DNA from 2 places in the Luteibacter yeojuensis genome. Region 2 is predicted to be linked to the other one. Evidence: predicted binding sites of a transcription regulator. Region 2 holds the regulator's gene; the other holds the start of a gene.
What was found. The regulator FliA, encoded in region 2, starts transcription of late flagellar genes. The targets are predictions, from matches to a motif close to TAAAGTTTNNCNNNCNNNGGCCGATAA.
Positions count from the first base shown of each region.

Region 1: a site for FliA is predicted at 1,924-1,950, ahead of HBF32_RS00440 (STAS domain-containing protein). Genes of this name have one in related genera too.

Region 1 is NZ_JAAQTL010000001.1:99,768-105,115, forward strand. It holds partial or broken gene HBF32_RS00425 (transposase) at 590-1,693, opposite strand; partial or broken gene HBF32_RS00435 (transposase) at 1,669-1,839, opposite strand; gene HBF32_RS00440 (STAS domain-containing protein) at 2,006-2,323, shown strand; gene HBF32_RS00445 (response regulator) at 2,334-2,696, shown strand; gene HBF32_RS00450 (chemotaxis protein CheA) at 2,735-4,702, shown strand; gene HBF32_RS00455 (chemotaxis protein CheW) at 4,911-5,348, shown strand, end outside.
Region 2 is NZ_JAAQTL010000002.1:103,783-109,130, reverse strand. It holds gene flhA (flagellar biosynthesis protein FlhA) at 1-64, shown strand, start outside; gene flhF (flagellar biosynthesis GTPase FlhF) at 155-1,486, shown strand; gene HBF32_RS15365 (P-loop NTPase) at 1,535-2,410, shown strand; gene HBF32_RS15360 (RNA polymerase sigma factor FliA) at 2,407-3,138, shown strand; gene cheY (chemotaxis response regulator CheY) at 3,170-3,571, shown strand; gene HBF32_RS15350 (protein phosphatase CheZ) at 3,582-4,223, shown strand; gene HBF32_RS15345 (chemotaxis protein CheA) at 4,231-5,348, shown strand, end outside.

The DNA.
Region 1 (5,348 bases), on a different contig from region 2:
AAGCGCATTGAAATTGAAGCTCCCCCTTTTGAATCATTGAGCTAGCGATGAATAGACCTACCCTGCAGGCAATACAAGATCGCTTATATGTACTCTGCTTTGACGACTACTCGGCGGAGACATTTACGAGCGGGCTTGTGCCCGGAGCCGACACTTCCGTCAGATGGCAGGCGGCGGTCGATACTTTGTATCGATTGGCTGTTTGTGGGCTCATCTGGTCTCCTTCGCTCCCAGATTGTCAGGGCGAAGGAGAAGGGCTGGTTGCATACATTGATGAGCTTTCCAAGGTTGACCCATTCCCTCCCGGGGACTTAGCGGATGCATGGTTGGGCCTGGACGTACTAGCGACGAAACTCTCTACAGACCTAATGAGTAAATATGGCGTTATGGAAAGCAAGGGCGCTCCGAATGAGGCTTTGGGTCGTGCGCTCCAGTCAATATTTTCGGACCACGGTGTTTCATACGAGATCTACCCCGTGAAGGGCATAACATTAGCGGCAGATCTTCGCCTTTAAGCGGTCAGGCCCGCGTCGGGTCTTGGCATGATCTGGAATGGCCCCCTGATATCGAGGACACCGCGACACGCTTAAGGTGATGAACCCACACGACGCCTGAACTCCCGAGGCGAACGATAGTTCAGGGCGCTGTGAGGATGGTGCTCGTTGTAGTGCTCGAAGACTTCTTCCAGATGCCGCATGGCAGTCGGGGCATCGGGCTTGGGCATGTGTGCGATGTAATCGCGCTTTAGCGTTCTGACGAACGACCCGGCCATGCCGTTGCTCTGCGGAGAGCATACCGGCGTGGTCAACGGATCGAGTTCGATCTGGCGTGCAAACGCCCGTGTCTGGTGAGCGATGTAGAGCGAGCCATTGTCGGTCAGCCGCTCGATGGGGCGATCGGGCAGCGTTGCCCCGAAGCGCTTCTCCACCGCCGCCAGCATGACATCGCGCATGATGTCGCCCGTTTGACCGCCCGTCGTCGCCGCCCAGCTCAAGGCCTCCCGGTCGCAGCAATCCAGGGCAAAGGTGCCGCGTACCGATTCGCCCTTATCGCAGCGAAACTCGAAGCCGTTCGAGCACCATCGCTGATTGCTGGTATCGACGGCGACTCGCCCTTCGTGGCGACGCGACCGCCGAGGCCAGGCAGAGGAACGAACCAGCATCAGCCCGTGTGTGCGCATGATGCGATACACGCGCTTACGATTCACCGGCAAGGCATCACGTGCCTCGCGGTCGCGGCGTAGCAGCGCCCACGCCCGCCGATAACCGTAACTGGGCAAATGGGCAACGGCCTGACGAATCTCCTGAACCAGGTCAGGATCGCCTGGGGGAGCGGACACCGACCGGTGCCTTCACTGCCGCCGTGCGCGACACACCGCGGACGTCACAAACCCGCTTCATGGGCCGTCCTCTGGCAGCAAGGGTGCGTGCGCAATCCATTTTTTTGACCGGCCGTACTCCACCGCTTCGCGGAGAATCTCGTTCTCCATGGTCTTCTTGCCCAGCAGGCGTTGCAGGGCCTGAATCTCCTTCAGCGCCGCGGCGAACTGCGACGCCGGCACCACATCCTCGTCCGCCTGAACCGCTGTCAGGCTGCCATCCTGATACAGCTTGCGCCACCGGAACAGCTGGTTGGCGTTCACTCCGTGCTGGCGGGCCACCAGCGATACCGTCTTCCCAGGCTCGTACACTTCAGAGCCTCGATGTCCAGATGGGCCTCTGCGAGCAGACGCTTAAGCCGACCGTTCTCGGACTCCAACTCCTTCAGTCGCTTGGCGTCCTCAGCCTCCATGCCGCCGTACTTGGCTCGCCAGGCGTAGAAGCTCGCGGGGCTGAAGCCAGCCAAACTGCTACTGTAAAATGCATCGTCGATCCGCTACACGCTCACGACAGCCGTCGATCGGGGAAGGCTAACCCACACCCCTAAAGCTTTCCCCCACCAAGCCGATAAGCCCATCGAACGACCCCCCGGGCGATGTGCGCCAAGGGTCCCAACGGTACGGACGATGGCGAAGAAATCTCCCAAAGACGCCCCCCGCGCCCCGCTGGCGCTGGATGCCGACCTGCGCATCGGCGCGGCGCCCGCGCTTCGCGATAGGCTGCTGGGTGTCCTGGCGGCCGGCGAGCCCATCGAACTCGATGGCGCGGTCGTGGCCCAGGTCGATACGGCGGCCCTGCAGGTCCTCGCGGCGTTTTCCCGCGATGCCCGCGCGGCGGGCCTTCCGGTCGCCTGGTCCGGTGTCAGCGACCCTCTCCGACGCGGCGTGTCCGTGCTGGGCCTCCATGCTTTGATCGAACTGCCGGCCGACGCCGGCGTGAACTGAAGGTGCTCCGATGGCGAAGATTCTTGCGGTAGACGACTCGGCCTCCATGCGCAGCATGGTGGCCTTCACCCTGCGTGGCGCGGGCCATGACGTGGACGAGGCCGACAACGGCCAGGCCGCGCTGGATACGGCGCGCGGCACGAAGTTCGACCTGGTCCTGGCCGACGTGAACATGCCGGTGATGGACGGTATTTCCATGGTCCGCGAGATGCGCACGATGGCCGGCTACAGCGGCGTGCCCATCCTCATGCTCACCACCGAGTCGAACCCGGAAAAGAAGATGGAAGGCAAGGCCGCCGGCGCCACCGGCTGGCTGGTGAAGCCGTTCGACCCCGACCAGCTGCTGGCCACTGTGGCCCGCGTGCTCGGTTAATCCGTTCCAAGACGTTCCGGCAATCCAGGATCCACCCCATGTCCAAAGTCGATCTGGCGCAATTCCACAAGGCGTTCCACGAGGAAAGCCTCGATGGCCTCGACGCCATGGAGCAGGCGCTCCTCGCCCTGGACGAGGGTGCCGACGACCCGGAACTGATCAACGTCGTGTTCCGTGCCGCCCACTCGATCAAGGGCGGCGCGGCCACGTTCGGTTTCACCGACGTGGCGGCCTTCACCCACGTGGCCGAGAACCTGATGGAGGAGGTCCGCAGCGGCCGCCGTCCGATGGAGAAGGCCGTGGTGGAGCTGCTGCTCCGCTCGGGCGACACCGTGCGCGACATGCTGGCCCTGTCGATGGCCGGCAAGTCGGCGGCGACGGCCGACAGCCAGGTCCTGCTGGCCGAGCTGTCGGCGATGGTGTCCGGCGGCACGGCCGCTGCCCCGGCGGCGGCGAAGGTCGCCGCGCCGGCCGAGGCCATCGAGGGCTGGGACATCGCGTTCCGCCCGTTCGATTACCTGCTGAAGACCGGCAACGATCCGGCGCGCATGTTCCGCGAACTCGGCGCCCTGGGTCCGCTGCGCGTCGAATGCGACGCCGGCAAGCTTCCCGCGCTGGCCGACATGGACGCCTCCTCGTCCTATCTCGGCTGGACGCTCCACCTCGACGCCGGCGCCAAGCGCGCTGCCGTCGAAGGTGTGTTCGACTGGGTGGACGGCGATTGCGACCTCAGCCTGACGCCGCGTGTCGCCGCGCCGGTACCGGTCGCCGCCGCTCCGACGGCCCCGTCCGCGCCGCGTGCCGTGCGCGACGTGACCGCGAACAGCGAATCCAGTTCCGTCCGCGTCGGCATCGAGAAGATCGATACCTTGATCAACCTCGTGGGCGAACTGGTCATCACCCAATCGATGCTCAGCCAGTTCCACGACGGCGTGGATGCGTCGCAGTTGGAAATGCTGCGCCACGGGCTCGCCCAACTGAGCCGCCATACGCGCGAGCTGCAGGAAAGCGTCATGAGCATCCGCATGCTGCCCATCAGCACGGTGTTCAACCGTTTTCCGCGCCTGGTCCGCGACCTGGCGCAGAAGCTGGACAAAAAGGTGGTGCTCGACCTGCGCGGAGAGACCACCGAACTCGACAAGACCGTGCTTGAGAAGATCGGCGATCCGCTGGTCCACCTTGTGCGCAATGCCATCGACCATGGCCTGGAAGGTCCGGCCAGGCGCCTCGCCGCCGGCAAATCGGACACGGGCACGCTGCGCATGGAGGCCTTCCACCGCGGCGGTTCCATCGTGGTCGAAGTGGCCGACGACGGTGCGGGCCTGAACCGCGACGCCATCGTGGCGAAGGCCGTGCAGCGCGGCATCATCACGTCGGGCGACGGCATGTCCGACGAGGCGGTGGCCGAACTGATCTTCGAGGCCGGGTTCTCCACGGCCGCCGCCACCACCGACCTTTCGGGCCGTGGCGTGGGCATGGACGTGGTGCGCCGTAACGTCATGGACCTCGGCGGCACGGTCGGCATCCGCAGCACCCAGGGCAGCGGCACCACCTTCACGATCACGCTGCCGCTCACGCTCGCGATCATCGACGGCCTCACGGCCGCGGTGGGCGAGGAGACCTACATCGTGCCGCTGGTGTCCATCGTGGAATCGGTGCAGGTGAAACCGGATGCCATCCGCAGCGTGGCCGGCGGCGGCGAGCTGTTCCGCTTCCGCGACCATTGGCTGCCGATCGTCCGCTTGTTCGACGTGTTCGGCTGTGATGGCCGCCGCCTGGCGATCGACGAGGGCATCGTGATCGTCGTGGAAGGCGAGGGCACCCGCATCGGCCTGTTCGTGGACGAACTGATCGGCCAGCAGCAGGCGGTGGTGAAGTCGCTGGAAGCCAACTACCGCCGTGTGGCGGGGATTTCCGGAGCGACCATCCTGGCCGACGGCTCGGTGGCGCTGATTGCGGATGTGACCGGCCTTGTCCGGATGCAGGGCCGGAAGAAGGCGGCCTGATCCCGCCTGGGCTTCAGCGATGCCCTACCTGTAGGAGCCGCTATGGCGGCGAGGAGATCTCGCGACACCGCGGCAGAGTGCTCTCGCCGCTATAGCGGCTCCTACAACGGCTCCAGGCCGGACATTCCCCCTCAAGTTCCAACGGCCGCGGCCGATACCCCTTGGGAAGGGGTCCCGAACCGCCGATCCGATCCGCCGTGGGAACGACATGAACGAGCAAGCCAGCACCGCCAGCGCCGCGTCCGACGAGGCCGCGCAGTACCTCACCGTCAACCTCGGGAACGAGGAATACGGCGTCGACATCCTCGCCGTCCGTGAAATCCGTGGCTGGACACCGGTCACCCGCATTCCGCAGGCGCCGTCCTACGTCCTCGGCGTGCTGAACCTCCGTGGTGCCATCGTTCCTGTGCTGGACCTGCGTCTCCGCTTCGGCCTCGCCCGCGAGGAATACACGGCCACTACCGTCTGCGTGATCGTGATGGTCGCCGGCCGGCAGTTCGGCGTGGTGGTGGATGCGGTGTCCGACGTCGTCGACGTCGCCCCGGGTGCCGTTCGTCCGGTGCCGGATATGGGCACCACCGTCGATACCGAATACCTGAAGGGCCTGACTTCCGTCGGCGAGCGCATGGTGCTGCTCCTCGACGTG
Region 2 (5,348 bases):
ACTTGCTTACAACGAGGTTCCGGACAACCGACGCGTCAAGCTGGTGACGGCCCTCGGACGGTAAGACATGAACACCCGCGCGGTTGGGGCGCGGACCATCGAACAGGCAGCGCGCTTCGGGATGAGGGCGCCAGGATGAGGAAAGGATAGAGGCATGAAAATCAAACGATTCGTTGCGCCGGATATGCGCCAGGCCATGCGCCAGGTTCGGGACGAGCAGGGGCCGGACGCCGTGATCCTGTCCACCCGCCGGCTCGACGACGGCATCGAGATCATCGCCGCCCTCGACTACGACGAGGCGCTGGTGCGCGAGGCCGGCTTCGGCATCGAGTCGCCGAAGCGCGAGGAAGTCCCGGCGCGCGCCCTCCGCGACGAAGCCGAGCGTGCCGCGCGCATCGACCAGGCCCGCGCCGCCACGGCGGCCGCAGTGGAACGCGCCGCGAAGTCCGGTGCGCCGGCCAGCGCGAATGCGCCGCAGCGCCAGTCCAGCGCCGCGCTGGCCGCGAGCGTGGCCGACGTGGTGCGCGCGGCCACCGTCGTGCCGAACAACGATGCCGCCGTGAACGGCGTGCGCGCCGAGATCAACAACCTGCGCGAGATGCTCGAAGTCCAGCTCTCCACCCTCGCCTGGAACCAGATGGATCGCGAGCAGCCGCTGCGCGCCCGCGTGCTGCGCGAGATGACCCGCCTGGGCATCGACGGCGACGTCGCGCGTGCGCTGTGCGCCGAACTGCCGCCGGGCATGACCTCCGACCAGGCCCGCTACCTGCCGTTGGGGCTGCTCTCGCGCAACATCCGCACCAGCGGACGCCATTTCGACACGGCCGGCGGTGGCGTCACCGCGCTGGTCGGCACCACCGGTGTGGGCAAGACCACCACGATCGCCAAGCTCGCCGCGCGCGCCGTGCTGCGCCATGGCGCCTCGAACGTCGCGTTGATCAGCGCGGACCAGTACCGCATCGGCGCCGGCGCGCAGCTCGAGCATTACGGCCGCTTGCTCGGCGTGCGCGTGTTCAACGCCCACGATGCCACCAGCTTGCGCAATGTGCTCCTCCAGCTGCGCGGCAAGCACACCGTGCTGGTGGACACGGCCGGCCTGGCCGGCAACGACCCCAAGCTGCAGCAGCAGTTCGAGACGCTGCGCGCCACCTCCGACGTGCGCGTCTGCCTGGTGCTCGCGGCCAACGCGCAGGCCCAGGCCATCGACGGCGCCATCCGGGCCTACGCGCCGCTGGCGCCGCAGACCGCCATCCTCACCAAGCTCGACGAGGCGCCGCTCATCGGCGGCGCGCTCTCGGCCCTCATCCGCCACAACATGCCGCTGGACTACACGACGGACGGTCAGCGCGTACCCGAGGACATCGCCTCGGCCGATGCGCGCAAGCTCGTCTGCCTCGCGGCACAGCTGTTGAAGCAGCGCAACGAAGAACCCGACGACGCCTTGCTTGCCGAACGTTTCGGCACGGCTGCGCCGGCCCTGGCTTAAGCGGCCTAACGGACCATAGACAGAAACACACGGGCAGTGACTTCCTTCATGAGCACACACGTCGATTCCACCCAGGCCGCCGGACTCAACTGGCTCGCCGACCGTCGCCCCACCCGCAGCATCGCGATCGCCGGTGGAAAGGGTGGCGTGGGCAAGACCACGGTGGCGGTCAACCTCGGCATGGCGCTCGCGATGGGCGGCCGTGATGTCCTCCTGCTCGACGCCGACCTCGCCATGGCGAACATCGACGTCCTGCTCGGCCTGCAGCCCACCCGCCACCTGGGCCACATGCTGGAAGGGGAGTGCCGGATCGAGGACCTCATCCTCGAGGCCGCCCACGGCCTGAAGGTGATTCCGGCCACCTCCGGCGCGCGGCGCATGGCGCAGCTGCCGAACATCGAGCACGCGGCGGTCATCCGGGCCTTCGACGAATACCCGCTGGCGCCGGAGTACCTGATCGTGGACACCGCGGCCGGCATTTCCGACAGTGTGTCCATGTTCGCGGCGGCTTCCGACGAGGTGGTGGTGGTGGTCTGCGACGAGCCGGCCTCGCTCACCGACGCTTACGCCCTGATCAAGGTCATGAGCCGGGAATTCGACGTGAACCGCTTCCGCATCGTGGCCAACATGGTCCGCCACGCCCAGGAGGGCCGCCAGCTGTTCGAGAAGCTGGCGCGGGTGACCAACCGCTTCCTCGACGTGTCCCTGGATTTCATGGGCATGGTCCCGCACGACGAATACCTGCGCCAGGCCATCCGCCGCCAGTCGGCGGTGGTCGACGCCTGGCCGAGCAGCCGGTCCGCGGTCGGATTCAAGAATCTGGCCAGGTCGGTCGATACATGGGGTGAACCCGAGCCCCGGGCACAGGGCCGCATCGGCTTTTTCGCCGAGCGGTCCCACTTGGGAGGAGGGCTGCCACTGTGAGCGTCGCGACCGAATATCTCGAGATCACGCGTATCCCGGCGGATCAACTGGTAAAGACCCACGCGCCGCTGGTGCGCCGTATCGCCTATCACCTGATGGGCAGGCTGCCGCCGAGCGTGGACGCAAACGACCTCATGCAGGCCGGGATGATCGGACTGCTCGAGGCCGCAAGAAATTACTCGCCGACTCGCGCGGCCAGCTTCGAAACCTATGCGGGTATCCGCATACGTGGCGCCATGCTGGACGAACTGCGCAAGACGGACTGGACCCCGCGTTCCGTCCATCGGAAGTTGCGCGAGGTCGCGGAGGTGACGAGGCAGATCGAAAACGAGACGGGTGGCGACGCCGACGACGCGGAAGTGATGAAGCGGCTGGGCATCGACGCCATGGAATACAACCAGATCCTGGCCGACGCGGCGAGCGCGCGGTTGCTGAGCCTGACGGCGCCCGAAGGCGACGAAGGCGCCGCGATCGACGTGGCCGACCCGGATGCCGCGGGTCCGGACGGATTGTTTGAACAGGAAGGCCTGCGCGACGCGCTGGCGCAGTCCATCGACGGGCTGCCCGAGCGCGAAAAGCTGGTCATGTCGCTGTACTACGATGAAGAACTCAACCTGAAGGAAATCGGCGCGGTGCTGGGTGTGAGCGAATCGCGGGTGTGCCAGATCCACGGCCAGGCCCTCATCCGCCTCCGCGCACGCATGTCGGGTTGGAAAGAAAAGCATTGACGAACGCGCAGCAGCAAGGCGGAGAGAAGTTTTGGACAAGAACATGAAGATCCTCGTGGTGGACGATTTCTCCACCATGCGACGCATCGTCAGGAACCTCCTGGTGGAGCTGGGGTTCACCAACACCCTGATCCAGGAGGCCGAGGACGGCAATGCCGCCCTGGCGGTGTTGCGCGCGCAGCCGTTCGACCTGGTGGTCACCGACTGGAACATGCCGAACATGACCGGCATCGACCTGCTCCGCGCGATTCGCGCCGACGCCGCGCTCAAGGCCCTGCCGGTGCTGATGGTCACGGCGGAGAACAACCGCGACCAGATCATCGCCGCCGCGCAGAGCGGCGTGAACGGCTATGTCGTCAAGCCGTTCACCGCGGTCACGCTGAAGGAAAAACTCGACAAGATCTTCGAACGTCTCGCTGCGGCCGCGGGCTAAGGAACGACCCATGAACACGATGCTTTCCACCGGCCACGACGTGGCTCCCGAACTGCGCGAGCTGCTCGACGCAGATGACCCGGCCGCCTTCGAGCAGGCGCTCGACAACCTCCTCCGCACCCGCGAGCAGCACCTGTTCCTGGCCCTGGGTCATCTCGCCCGCGACCTGCACGAATCCGCACGCCGCCTCGCCGCCGACATCTCGCACGACGGTGTGCCGGGCAACATGAGCGACGCGCGCAAGCACCTGCGCGACGTACTCGAGATGAGTTCGCAGGCCGCGCATCGCACGCTCGACTTCAGCGAGAAGCTGCGCCCCCAGGCCCAGGCGCTCGCCCGCCAGGCCGACGAGGTGCTGGTGCTCGACCAGGCCGACCCGGCCTTCGCCGGCAACGCCACGGCGCTGGCCGTGCGCGTGGGCGACTTCGCGCAGAGCTGCGACATCGGCTTCGGCGAAATGGTGGAGGCCCAGTCGTGGCAGGACCTCTCCGGCCAGCGCGTCGCGCAGGTCGAGGCGTTCATGGCCAAGGTCGAATCCTCGCTGGTGGAACTGGTACGCCTGACCGGCTCCCTCGCGGGCGGGGCGGCGCCAGCCGCCGACAAGGTAAGCCAGGACGAAGTGGATCGCCTCCTCAGCGAATTCGGCTTCTGAGCGCCCTATGAGCGTGGAGCTGGACAACGAGCTGCTCAACGTCTTCCTGATCGAGGCACGCGAACTGCTCGAGAGCCTGGGCGAACAGCTCGTGGACCTCGAGTCGTCGCCGGGCGACGTCGACCTGCTGAACGCGGTGTTCCGCGCCTTCCACACCGTGAAGGGCGGCGCGGGCTTCCTCGGCCTGAACCCGATGGTGGAGCTGTGCCATCGCGCCGAGGATCTGCTCAACGAAGCGCGCAACGGGGCCGTCGTGCTCAACGCCGGCTTCATGGACGCGCTGCTGGAGTCGCTCGATCTCCTCAACGACATGATGCGCGCCGCCGACGGTGGCGTGCCGATCGACGCCGCGCCGCGTTCGCTGCTCGACCGCCTGCTGATCCCGGGCCGTGCCGCCTCGGCGCCGCCCGTGGCGCTGGCCGCGCCGATCGCCGCTCCCGCGGCGGCGGTGCCCTCGCGTCCGTACGATCCCATCGAGGACGAATTCGAGGCGATGCTCGACGCCGCGCGCAACGAGCGCGACCCGGCACCCACCTCCTCGGGCACGATCTCCGACGACGAGTTCGAGGCGCTGCTGGATTCGCTCTACGGCACCGGCGCGCCTGGCGCCGAGCCGGATGCCGCCGCCCCCGAGCCGGCGCCGGTGCCCGCACCGGCACCCGCGGCGGCGGCCGGCAACACCATCAGCGACGACGAATTCGAGGCGTTGCTCGACAGCCTTCACGGTGCCGCCGCCCCCGGTGTCGCGGTTGCCGTCGCGCCCGCGGGAACGGACCCGTCCGCGGCGCCTTCGCTCCCGGTATCCGCGCCGGAGCCTGCAAAACCGGCGCCGAAGCCTCAGCCCGAAAAGCGCGCCGCTTCCGCTGCCGAAACTACCGTCCGCGTCGACACGCACCGTCTCGACGGCCTCGTCGACGCAGCCGGCGAACTCGTGCTGGTCCGCAACCGCCTCACCAACCTCGCCCCGCGCGGCACGAACGATCCGATGGAACGCGCCATCGGCGAACTCGAGCGCGTGGCCGAGGACCTGCAGAACGCCGTGCTGCGCATGCGCATGCAGCCGGTGGGCAAGCTGTTCTCGCGTTTCCCGCGCATCGTCCGCGATCTTGCCCGCCAGCTCGGCAA